3 regions of the Dechloromonas denitrificans genome follow, and region 2 is predicted to be linked to each of the others. Evidence: riboswitches for the same ligand, from Rfam matches in the RefSeq annotation. Region 2 holds a riboswitch; each other region holds the start of a gene.
What was found. A riboswitch is a leader RNA that binds a small molecule or an ion and turns the genes downstream of it on or off. The one in region 2 is predicted to bind cobalamin.

Region 1: linked by a shared signal. The riboswitch ahead of cobT (nicotinate-nucleotide--dimethylbenzimidazole phosphoribosyltransferase) and the one ahead of KI614_RS15600 (TonB-dependent receptor) in region 2 are both predicted to bind cobalamin.
Region 3: linked by a shared signal. The riboswitch ahead of KI614_RS05860 (TonB-dependent receptor) and the one ahead of KI614_RS15600 (TonB-dependent receptor) in region 2 are both predicted to bind cobalamin.

What each region holds. Positions count from the first base shown of each region.
Region 1 is NZ_CP075187.1:133,914-137,154, forward strand. Features, by position in the region: gene KI614_RS00630 (response regulator) at 1-275, opposite strand, end outside; gene KI614_RS00635 (ATP-binding protein) at 276-884, opposite strand; gene cobU (bifunctional adenosylcobinamide kinase/adenosylcobinamide-phosphate guanylyltransferase) at 920-1,465, opposite strand; cobalamin riboswitch at 1,507-1,685, shown strand; gene cobT (nicotinate-nucleotide--dimethylbenzimidazole phosphoribosyltransferase) at 1,768-2,817, shown strand; gene KI614_RS00650 (adenosylcobinamide-GDP ribazoletransferase) at 2,824-3,241, shown strand, end outside.
Region 2 is NZ_CP075187.1:3,301,611-3,304,851, reverse strand. Features, by position in the region: gene KI614_RS15600 (TonB-dependent receptor) at 1-1,363, opposite strand, end outside; cobalamin riboswitch at 1,472-1,678, opposite strand; gene KI614_RS15595 (hypothetical protein) at 1,794-1,991, shown strand; gene KI614_RS15590 (cell division protein ZapA) at 1,993-2,328, shown strand; RNA gene ssrS (6S RNA) at 2,364-2,544, shown strand; gene KI614_RS15580 (EVE domain-containing protein) at 2,622-3,071, shown strand; gene KI614_RS15575 (sulfite exporter TauE/SafE family protein) at 3,071-3,241, shown strand, end outside.
Region 3 is NZ_CP075187.1:1,260,581-1,263,821, forward strand. Features, by position in the region: gene KI614_RS05860 (TonB-dependent receptor) at 1-1,639, opposite strand, end outside; cobalamin riboswitch at 1,659-1,914, opposite strand; gene KI614_RS05865 (6-pyruvoyl trahydropterin synthase family protein) at 2,018-2,614, opposite strand; gene thrS (threonine--tRNA ligase) at 2,608-3,241, opposite strand, start outside.

The sequences.
Region 1 (3,241 bases), 290 kb from region 2:
TCGCCGGTCACCATCATGAAGATGGTTTCGTCCGGCAGCAGGTTGAAGCGGCGCAATTCTTCGAGCAATTGCTGGCCGGAGCGACCGTCGCCGAGGATGTAGTCGCAGAGGATGATGTCCGGTACGTTGTTGCGAATGCGGTAGATCGCATCCTGGTAATTCGAGGCGAATTCGACGGCGAAGGCACCGACCGTCTGGGCGATGCTGCGCAGCGCGTCGCGGGCCAGCGGCTGGTCGTCAATGACGAGAAAACGCTTTTTGCTGTAATCGCTCATCTACGGAATGAACAACTCAAAACGAGCGCCGCCCAGCCGGCTGTCGTTGCTCAGGCGCAAGCTGCCATGCCGCTCCTGCCGGCAGTGCAGCCGGGCCAGCCGTTCGGCCAGCAGCAGCCCGGTCCCGCTGGAAGGTGGAAAATTGGCAAAGCCGGGGCCGTCGTCTTCGACCAACAAATGCAGGCCATCGCTGCATTCGCTGGCGGTCAGGCGCACTTGGCTGCGGGCAAAGCGGCCGGCATTTTGGACTGCGTTGCCGAGCATGTCGGTCATCAGGTCACGGTCCAGCGGCCAGGCATCTGGTGCCTGGCAATCGATGCTCAGGGTGATGCCGTTGGCGGCAAGGTGGGCTTTCTGGGCCAGCCCGACTTCGGCACAAAGATCGCCAATGATGGTTGGTACGATGGCCAGTTGGGCGCCGTGGCGGAGCAGCCGATAGCTGGCGAGCGTGCGCGACAGGCGCTCGGCGGCCGCTTCAATGGCGTAGCGTGCCTCGCCGAGATCGATGCGGTGTTCGGCTTCGCGCGCGGCAATCAGCGCTTCGGCGACGAACAGCTGATTCTTGGTGTCATGGATGCCGGAGGCCAGAATGTCGAGCAAGCGCTGCATGGTTCCTCCGCCGCATTAAAGTACGAAGAATAACCCTACTTCAGTGATAGTGGCAGTCCGGCTGCAACCAGTGTGACGCGGTCGCAAACAGCGGCGACGCGTTGGTTGAGGCGTCCCTGTTCATCGGCGAACAGTCGGGAAACCGGATGCATCGGCACGATGCCCCAGCCGACTTCGTTGGAGACGAGGATGATGCGTCCGGGCAGGCCCGGCAGGCATTCGATCAGGCCGGCCGTCTCGCCGTCGAACAGCGGACAGTCGATGGCCTGGCCGGCTTCGGCCTGGGTGCCGGCCAGGCCGGCAAAAAGCAGGTTGGAAAGCCATAGGGTCAGGCAGTCGACCAGGATGCAGGTGTCCGGCGCGGCCAGTTCGCGCAAACGTTGCGCCAGGTGAAGAGTTTCTTCGGCACAGCCCCATTCGGCCGGGCGGCGGGCGCGGTGATGGGCGATGCGGCGCGACATTTCGCCGTCGCGGGGTTCGGCCGTGGCCAGGTAGACGACCTTGAGGCCGGATTCGGCTGCCCGTTTTTCAGCGTGAACGCTTTTGCCCGAACGGGCACCACCAAGAATGAGTTCTTTCATGGTCGGCACTTTAGGTGATTGCGCCGGGTCGCCGCAAGCCGGATAATTCGGCCCGATTCGATGTAACGGAACACGGTGCAATTCCGTGGCGGGCCCGCCGCTGTAATCGGGGACGGATGTCGCGACAAACCACTGCCTATGGGGAAACAGACCCGGCGGGAAGGTGCGGCAAACGGCTGATCCGAGAGCCAGAAGACGTATCGAGTCAGTTTGGGCCGGAAGCCTGTGGACAGGGCTTCGTGGCGACGTTTTTGCAAACGTTGCCGCGAGGCCCTTTTGCTTTTTCGAACAGAAAGAATCGGATGCATTCAAAATTCAATATCACTCGCCCCGACCAGGGGCTGGCCGTTACGCTGCAACACAAAATCGACCAGAAAACCAAGCCGCTTGGCGCGCTTGGCCAGCTTGAAACGCTTGCCAGGAAAATCGGGCTGATCCAGCACAGCCTGACGCCGCAGCTCACGCAGCCGCAGATGCTGGTTTTTGCCGGCGACCATGGTGCGGCCAAGGCCGGTGTGTCAGCTTTCCCGCAGGAAGTGACCTGGCAGATGGTGGAAAATTTCCTGGCCGGCGGTGCGGCGATCAATGTTTTCTCCCGCCAGAACGGTATGGCGCTTTCCGTGGTCGACGCGGGGGTGGCCCATGAATTCGGTCGTCGTCCGGGTCTGATCGACGCCAAGGTCGCCGCTGGAACGGCCAGCTACATCGATGAGCCGGCAATGACCCTGGCGCAATGCGAAGTGGCGATTGCCAGCGGCGCCGAGATCGTGCGCGGTCTGGCGGCGGGCGGTTGCAATGTTGTTGGCTTCGGCGAAATGGGGATCGGCAACACGGCATCGGCGTCGCTGATTACACATTGTCTGACCGGGGTTTCGCTGGCCGAGGCGGTTGGCCGCGGCACCGGGCTGGACGATGCCGGCCTGGTTCGTAAACAGGCTTTGCTGGATAAGGCGTTGAGTCGTTACCGGGCCACCGGAGGCAGCGATGAAGCGCTCGCCGTGCTGGCCGAATTCGGGGGTTTCGAGATCGCCATGATGGTTGGCGCCATGCTGGCGGCGGCGGAAGCCAAAATGGTGTTGCTGATCGACGGCTTTATTGTCAGTTCGGCCGCGTTGACCGCAGCAAAGCTTTTCCCGGCATTGACCGATTACTGCATTTTCTGCCATCGCTCGGCCGAGCCAGGGCATCAGGCCCAACTGCGCGCAATGCAGGCCGAGCCTCTGCTTGATCTCGGCTTGCGGCTCGGCGAAGGTACCGGAGCGGCGCTGGCTTATCCGCTGGTCCGTGCGGCGCTGGCTTTCCTCAATGAAATGGCCAGTTTCGAGTCGGCCGGCGTGTCCGAGCAGGAATAAGCCCCGATGTTGAAGCGTGAGCTGGAATATTTTTTCGGGGCTATCCGTTTTTTCACCCGGCTGCCGGTACCCGGCTGGGTTGGGCATTCGGCCGAGGCACTGAATTCAGCCGCGCGCTATTTCCCTGCCGTCGGCCTGCTGGTCGGCGGTATCGGGGCGCTGGTTTATCTCGGGGCGGCCTGGCTCTGGCCCAAGCCGGTGGCTGTCCTGCTATCGATGGCGGCGACGATTTATGCGACCGGGGCTTTTCACGAAGATGGCCTGTCCGATACGGCCGATGGCCTGGGCGGCGGTTGGGAAAAGCAGCGCATTCTTGAAATCATGAAGGATTCGCGGGTCGGAAGTTATGGCGTGGTAGCGCTGGTCCTGGCCTTGTCCGGCAAGTTCACCTTGCTGGTCGCGCTGGACGAAGCCCTGCTGCCTT
Region 2 (3,241 bases):
TTTTCCAGTAGTCGTAACGCAAGCCGAGATGCGCGAGCAGGCGATCGCTCAGTTGCCATTCATCCTGAGCATACAGGCCGAGAGAATTGGTTTCTCCACTGACGTTGGCGTAGAGATTGCCCCGGCTTGATGCATCGTGCCAGTTACTCAGCGTGTATTCGCTGTTGTTTGCCCGGTCGTGGCGCCATGCGCTCCCCAGCGTGATGCCGTGGCGATCCAGCTGACGTGTCCAGTAAGCATCAAGCAATTCGCTGCGGGCGGGAGAGTCGCTGATCCGGCTGGTGCTGGGGGTGATGAAATAATTGCTGCTGACATCAATATAGGCGGCACTGATCTTGAGCAATCCGCCCAGCGTTTCGATATCGCCGCCTAGCGAGTAGATCTGCCGTTCATAAGCGCCCGGGCTGGCCATCCAGGTCGAACAGATGGCTGTTGTCGGCGTACATCCGTTCCAGTTTGTCGTGCCATTGCTGTTTCTGAGATAGCTTTCCGGGGTGCTGTTCGAGTATTCATAAGCTTGGCGCTGCCAGCCGGCGCGCCATTTATTCAGGCCGCCCAGGCGCTGTTCGAGTTTGATGTACTCGCCATTTTCTTCCCAGGCCGTTGCTCCTTTATTGCCAACGAGATAAGCATTGACCCCCTTGTTGCTGCTGGTCTGGGTCCAACCGCTGACGGTGGCGCCAGGACTGCTTGTTGCCGTGACATTTTCATTGCGATAGCCGGCGGTTGCCATCCAGTTGCCGCCAATCAGGACCGACAGGCCATTATCGAACAGCGTGCCGCCCATCAAGCTGATCCGGCGCGTGTCTTCCGGTGCCGTCCCACGTGAAAAAGGTGCGCCGTAACCAAAACTGGCGTTGAACATCGGTGCTTTCGGCATCAAGGTGGTGAAATTCACCACGCCGCTCATCGCCGTCCCGCCATAGAGTGAAGACATCGGGCCGACCATGACTTCTGCCTGGCGGAGTATTTCGGTCGGCATGCCGGATAAATTGACGCTCCCGGCGTAACCGTCGTTGACCGGTACGCCGTCGACCATGACCAGCATCCGTCGTTCGTCCGGGATACCGCGCAATGACATGGCCTGGGTCGATTGGGTCGTGCCTCGCCCGGGTTGGATGGTCAGGCTCGGAATGTATTTGACGACATCGCTCAATCGGTCGTTTTTGCGGCTGTTCAATTCATCCTGGCGGACAATCTCGATCTGCCCCGGTGCCTTTTCCAGCGGCGTCATGAAACGACTGGCCGAAACAACGACCGATTCCAGTTCGGTCGGCTGGTCGCTGCGCAGTGGTTCGGCAATGGCGTGATGCGCGAAAAGCGAGCTGATGACAGCCGCAGTGTGGGTCAATCGAAAATTCATGGTCTTCCTTCTTCCGGCAGGCGTCCCCGCGAACCAGAATGGCATTGAAAAGGAAAAGCAAGGGATGACAGGTCGGCCGAATAAAGCTGGCGCCACAACCCCGTGGCAATTCCGTGATTTGTTTCAGGCCGGTATCCGGGCTCGCAAGTCTTGACGTACCGCCTTCCCAGGTTTTACCCAGTGGCCTTGAGGTACATCCGCACTCACTTACCGTTGCGGGGGCAGCAGCGGATTGATCTCATCGGAGACGCACCGCTTTCCCGTTTAACTGCACTTGGAGAATCCGCGCGCAGCACCTGACACGGTGCGCATTCTACATGCGCGCTTGCTGCATCGCACTATAAAAGTCGTGCTCATTTCGTATAAACCACTTTGAGAATAAAGGCTTAGTCCTTGACCACGCATCGTTTTTCCCTCTATAGTTCGCGCCATGAATACCGAACTCGAAGCGCTTGAAGCCAAGATTGAACAGGTGGTTGCCCTGGTGCACCAGTTGCGTGCCGAGAACGAGGTGCTGAAAAACCAGATGGCTGCTGCCGAGGCAGAGCGTCTCCACTTGCGTCAGACAATGACGGTGGCGCGAGAGCGCCTTGAAGGCCTGGTCGACAAGCTGCCCGAGGATGTCTGAGATGAGCACCGAAACGAATTTCCTCGATGTCAAAATCATGGGGCGCGAATATCGCGTGGCCTGCAGTGCCGAAGAGCGCGATGCGCTGCTTGCTGCGGTCGACCTGGTTGACAACAAAATGCGCGAAATCGCCCAGCGCACCAAAAGCACCATTGCTGAGCGCGTGGCGGTCATGGCTGCGCTCAACATCGCGCACGAACTGCTGGCCGGTCAGGCTGCCGGTGGTGTCGAAGGCGATGCGGAATCTGTTGATACTTCCGAGACAAAGCGTAGAATCGATCACATGGGAGCACGAATTGATTCCGTGCTTGCGCCCCAGCAGCAACTGGACATCTAGGTCATTTGCTGTTGACCCCGGCGCCGCCCGCCGAGCGTCCCCTGCGGTGTTTGTTAAGACCATATATTCCTTGAACCAATGCTAATTGGCATCGGTTGCGGACCATACCGCTGCTGTTGTGAGTGCCTCTCAGTCAGGCGTTCCTGATGCAGCTGGAAAGCGACCATTCTGGACCCCGGTTCAGGATGCCGGTCTGACGGCACTTGCGGGGGCCTTTTTTTGGCCTGGCGATGACTATTTCTCGTGATTTTTCGATGGCAGTCCCCGATCAAGCGGCTGTGCAGTTCTGGTTGATGAAATCGGAACCCGACGAGGTTTCGATTGATCATCTTGCCGCCGAGCCGAATATTCCCTTTCCGTGGTTTGGCGTCAGAAACTATCAGGCGCGCAACTTCATGCGCGATGCGATGCGGGTCGGTGATCTGGCGTTTTTCTATCATTCGGGCTGTGCCGAACCAGGGATCGCCGGGGTTTGCCGGATCGCTTCGGCGCCTTATCCCGATGCAACCCAGTTTGACGCGGTCAACCCGTATTTCGACCCAAAATCCAAAGCCGATTCGCCGCGCTGGTTATTGCGTGATGTCATCTTTGTGCAAAAGACGCGCTATTTGCCGCTGACCGAACTGCGGGCTTGTCCGGAACTTGCTAACATGCGCCTTCTTGCCCGCGGCAACCGCTTGTCGATTACACCGGTAACCGCTGAGGAATGGGCTTTTATCAATCGGCGTCTGGTAGAAAACTGATGACACTCTGGTGGTTGACCTATCCCCTGCTGGGGATTTTTGGCGGCTTTGTGGCCGGCCTGTTTGGTGTCGGTGGCGGTCTGACCCTGGTTCCCTTCATGTACATGTTGTACGTCGCCCAAGGCTTTCCGCCCGAGCATGTGATGCACCTGGCGCTAGGTACTTCGATG
Region 3 (3,241 bases), 1.4 Mb from region 2:
GTACGTTGTAGCCAGTGCCCTGGCGACTGGAACCAAAGCTCTCGATAGTCGATGGCACGCGGAACGAGGTGCCGACTCCGCTCCATAGCGTGAGATTGTCGTTCCAGTGGTAGGCCAGGCTGACCTCCCCGGTCAGCGGCTGATCTGTCCGCTCGCGGTTGCGCTCATAAGCGGATTGCAGTGTCGGCGAAATGATGGGGCTGGTTTCAGTTCGGCTTTTTACGTAATCCGCTCGCCCCCCCAGCTTTGCCGACCACGCATCCGAGAAGACATAATCGAGTTGGGCGAACAGCCCGACATTGGTCTGTTCGGCATCCGGCGAGTTCTGGCTGATGGGCGTAATGACTGTCTTGCCCGTGCTCAGCGTTGTGACTTCCGAACCGGACTGAGCTCCTTTCCGCATTTCATGGAAAAAATCCGTACCGAAAGTCAGCATATGCGGGCCAAGAGGCATCAGTGCCGAGAGTTTTCCGCCATACACGATGGGGCCGTCGACGATGTTCTCGGAAACCGTCAGCTTGTTTTTTTGCGTGCGGTTCTCCGTCGTCAGCCGCGAATACAGGCTGCGCACGTACAGGCTTGCGTTGAGTTGCTCCACGCCCCAGTCTTCCTGGCGACCTGAATAAGCCAGGCGGGCATAGCGCTCACGCAGTGGGTCTTCGCGTTGGACGACCAGCGGCGAACCAGGTGCACCGCCAATCCCGCCGGCTCGACCGCTCTCCGTATCGGCCGCCTTGAGCGTCAATTCAAGGCGGTGCCCGGGCTGAAGTTGATAACCGGCGCGCAAATCAAACTGGCCAACGGTGAAATCGCTATTGGGAACAGTACCTTCCGGCGACGAAAAATTCCCTGCCGTCCGGTAGCTCACGCCTACCAGCGCATCCAGGCCATTGCCCATGGCCTGCCCTTCGAGCCGGACCGATTTCATGTCGCTGGCGCTGTTGTACTCCAGCGCCCGGAGCAAAGGGGTAAACGTAAGCGGGCCGTTGACATCACCCTTGGCCCGGCGAGTGATGACGTTAATTACGCCAACCATCGCATCCGGCCCGTAGAAAGCTGACCCTGGGCCGCGTAACACCTCTATTCGCTCGATCTGGTTGGGGTCGATCAGGTTGAATTCGAGTGTATTGCGCCCGCGAAAGCGCTCACCATCAACCAGCAGCAAGGTGCGCGGCGTATTTGAATTGAACCCGCGCATCACGATCTGGCCACCTAGCCCGCCGGAACGTGAATAGGAGACACCCGGAACGTCCTGCAAAACAGACTGCACGTTGGCGAGAGAACGGGTATCCAACGTGTCGGCGGAGATGCGCTTGATTTCGCTCTGGCCAGCACTCACCGTCACTGTGGGTAGCTCGGCAGTACGCTCGGCTGGGGCCACGTTGGAGGCTGCCTGCTTGGCACGTGCTGACCCAGAATCATCTGCGAATACGCCAGATGGTGCCAACAAAGCAATGGCACCAAGCACCGTAGCCGTCAATTTGCGCGGTTGAAAACAGGCATTTGTTGCCCGAGGGAGATATCTTTGCATGGTCAAATCCTTAAACTTGACCGTCTGCACGCGCAAAGATGACCGGCACCGACCCATGGTCGACGCATCGCTGTCACCATCCGCAACCCCGCAGACGATCCATTGCATACGCTGTGCCGATTTCTCGTACAGCAGGAATGCAGCAGGCCGGTCTCCGGGCTCGCCAGGTTTGCTACATCGCCTTCCCACGCCATCCGCACGCGTCCGGTTGGACGCCACGTCATGGCGCAGTGGCCGGTGAATCGTTGATTCACCATGATGTAGCCGCACTGGCTTACCGTTGCGGGGGCAGCCGAGGCATTGCGATCATCGCTGATCGCGCACCTCGTTCCCGTTTCACCCGTTTCGTTACCGAAACAGGCACCTGATGCAAGGGGTGACACCTTTGAAAACAGTCGGGCTGTGTCATTGCCTGAGTCGACAGTTTTTTGTGCCGATGCATCAATAAAGACGTATCGGGACGGACGAATAATACGTGTCACCAGACTAGGAGGCAATTTGTACCTGCTTGTCGATACCGGATTGATCAAGCGCCTGCTCCAGCAAACTCCGCACTGCAGCATCGGCCCAGTCCTGCTGTATGGCGGGTGAAAATACGATATCGCCTGGCAGAATCAGGCCCATTTTCGGGTTGACCGCATCTTCGCGAAAACACTGGGCGTAGCCGGTTTCGGTTTCATGGACGATGACCGAGTGCAGGCGCACGTCGGCCTCGCCGTTGGTCTTCTCGGTCATGTCCAGCAAGCGGTCGATCAGCAAGAAGAACAGCCGTGAGAATTGCTCCGCACTGGGCGAGACGGGAATGAGAATCCAGCGCTCGGAAAAGCGCTGGCAGGCGGCGATGTAGTCCGGGTCGTCGCCCGACCAGAGGGCGACGGCGTGGTCGAAGGCATCGATCAGCGTGCGCGGGCCGTGTTTCAGCAGGCCGAAGTCGTAGACCATTTGGCCGTGGTCGAGCGCGTGGGCTTCGAGCAGTAGTTCGACTTTGTACGAGTGGCCGTGGATCGAATGCGAGCAACGCCGCGTGCTGCAGCCGCGCACGATGTGGGCGTTCTCGAACTTGAACAGTTTGCGGATCAGCATGCTGCCTCGCTGCCGGGCGGCTGCGCTTCCTGCCGCAGCCGGGCGATGACTTCGGCCAGCGGCAAGCTGCCAAGGTCTTCGCCGGCCCGCGTGCGCAGTGCGACGCGACCCTCGGCTTTTTCCTTGTCGCCGACGACGAGCAGGTAAGGCATTTTCTGCAGTGTGTATTCACGGATCTTGTAGCCGATCTTTTCGTTGCGCAGATCGATCGCGGCACGTAGCCCGGCCTTTTTCAAGACTTTCAGCACGCTTTGCGCATAGTCGGCCTGCCCTTCGCTGATATTCAGCACGACGGCTTGCTGCGGTGCCAGCCAGAGCGGAAAGAGGCCGCTGTAATGCTCAATCAGGATGCCGGTGAAGCGCTCCAGTGAACCGAACAGCGCCCGGTGCAACATGACGGGACGTTCGCGTTCGCCCTGTTCGCTGATGTAGCTGATGTCGAAGCGCTCGGGCAGGTTGAGGTCGACCTGCAGCGTGCCGCATTGCCAGTCGCGGCCGATGGCGTCGCGCAGCACGAATTCCAGCTTCGGGCCGTAGAAGGCGCCTTCGCCGGGATTGATCCGGTATTCGATGCCCATCCGGTCGAGCGCCCCGGACAGCGCGCCTTCGAGCTGGTCCCAGGTGTCG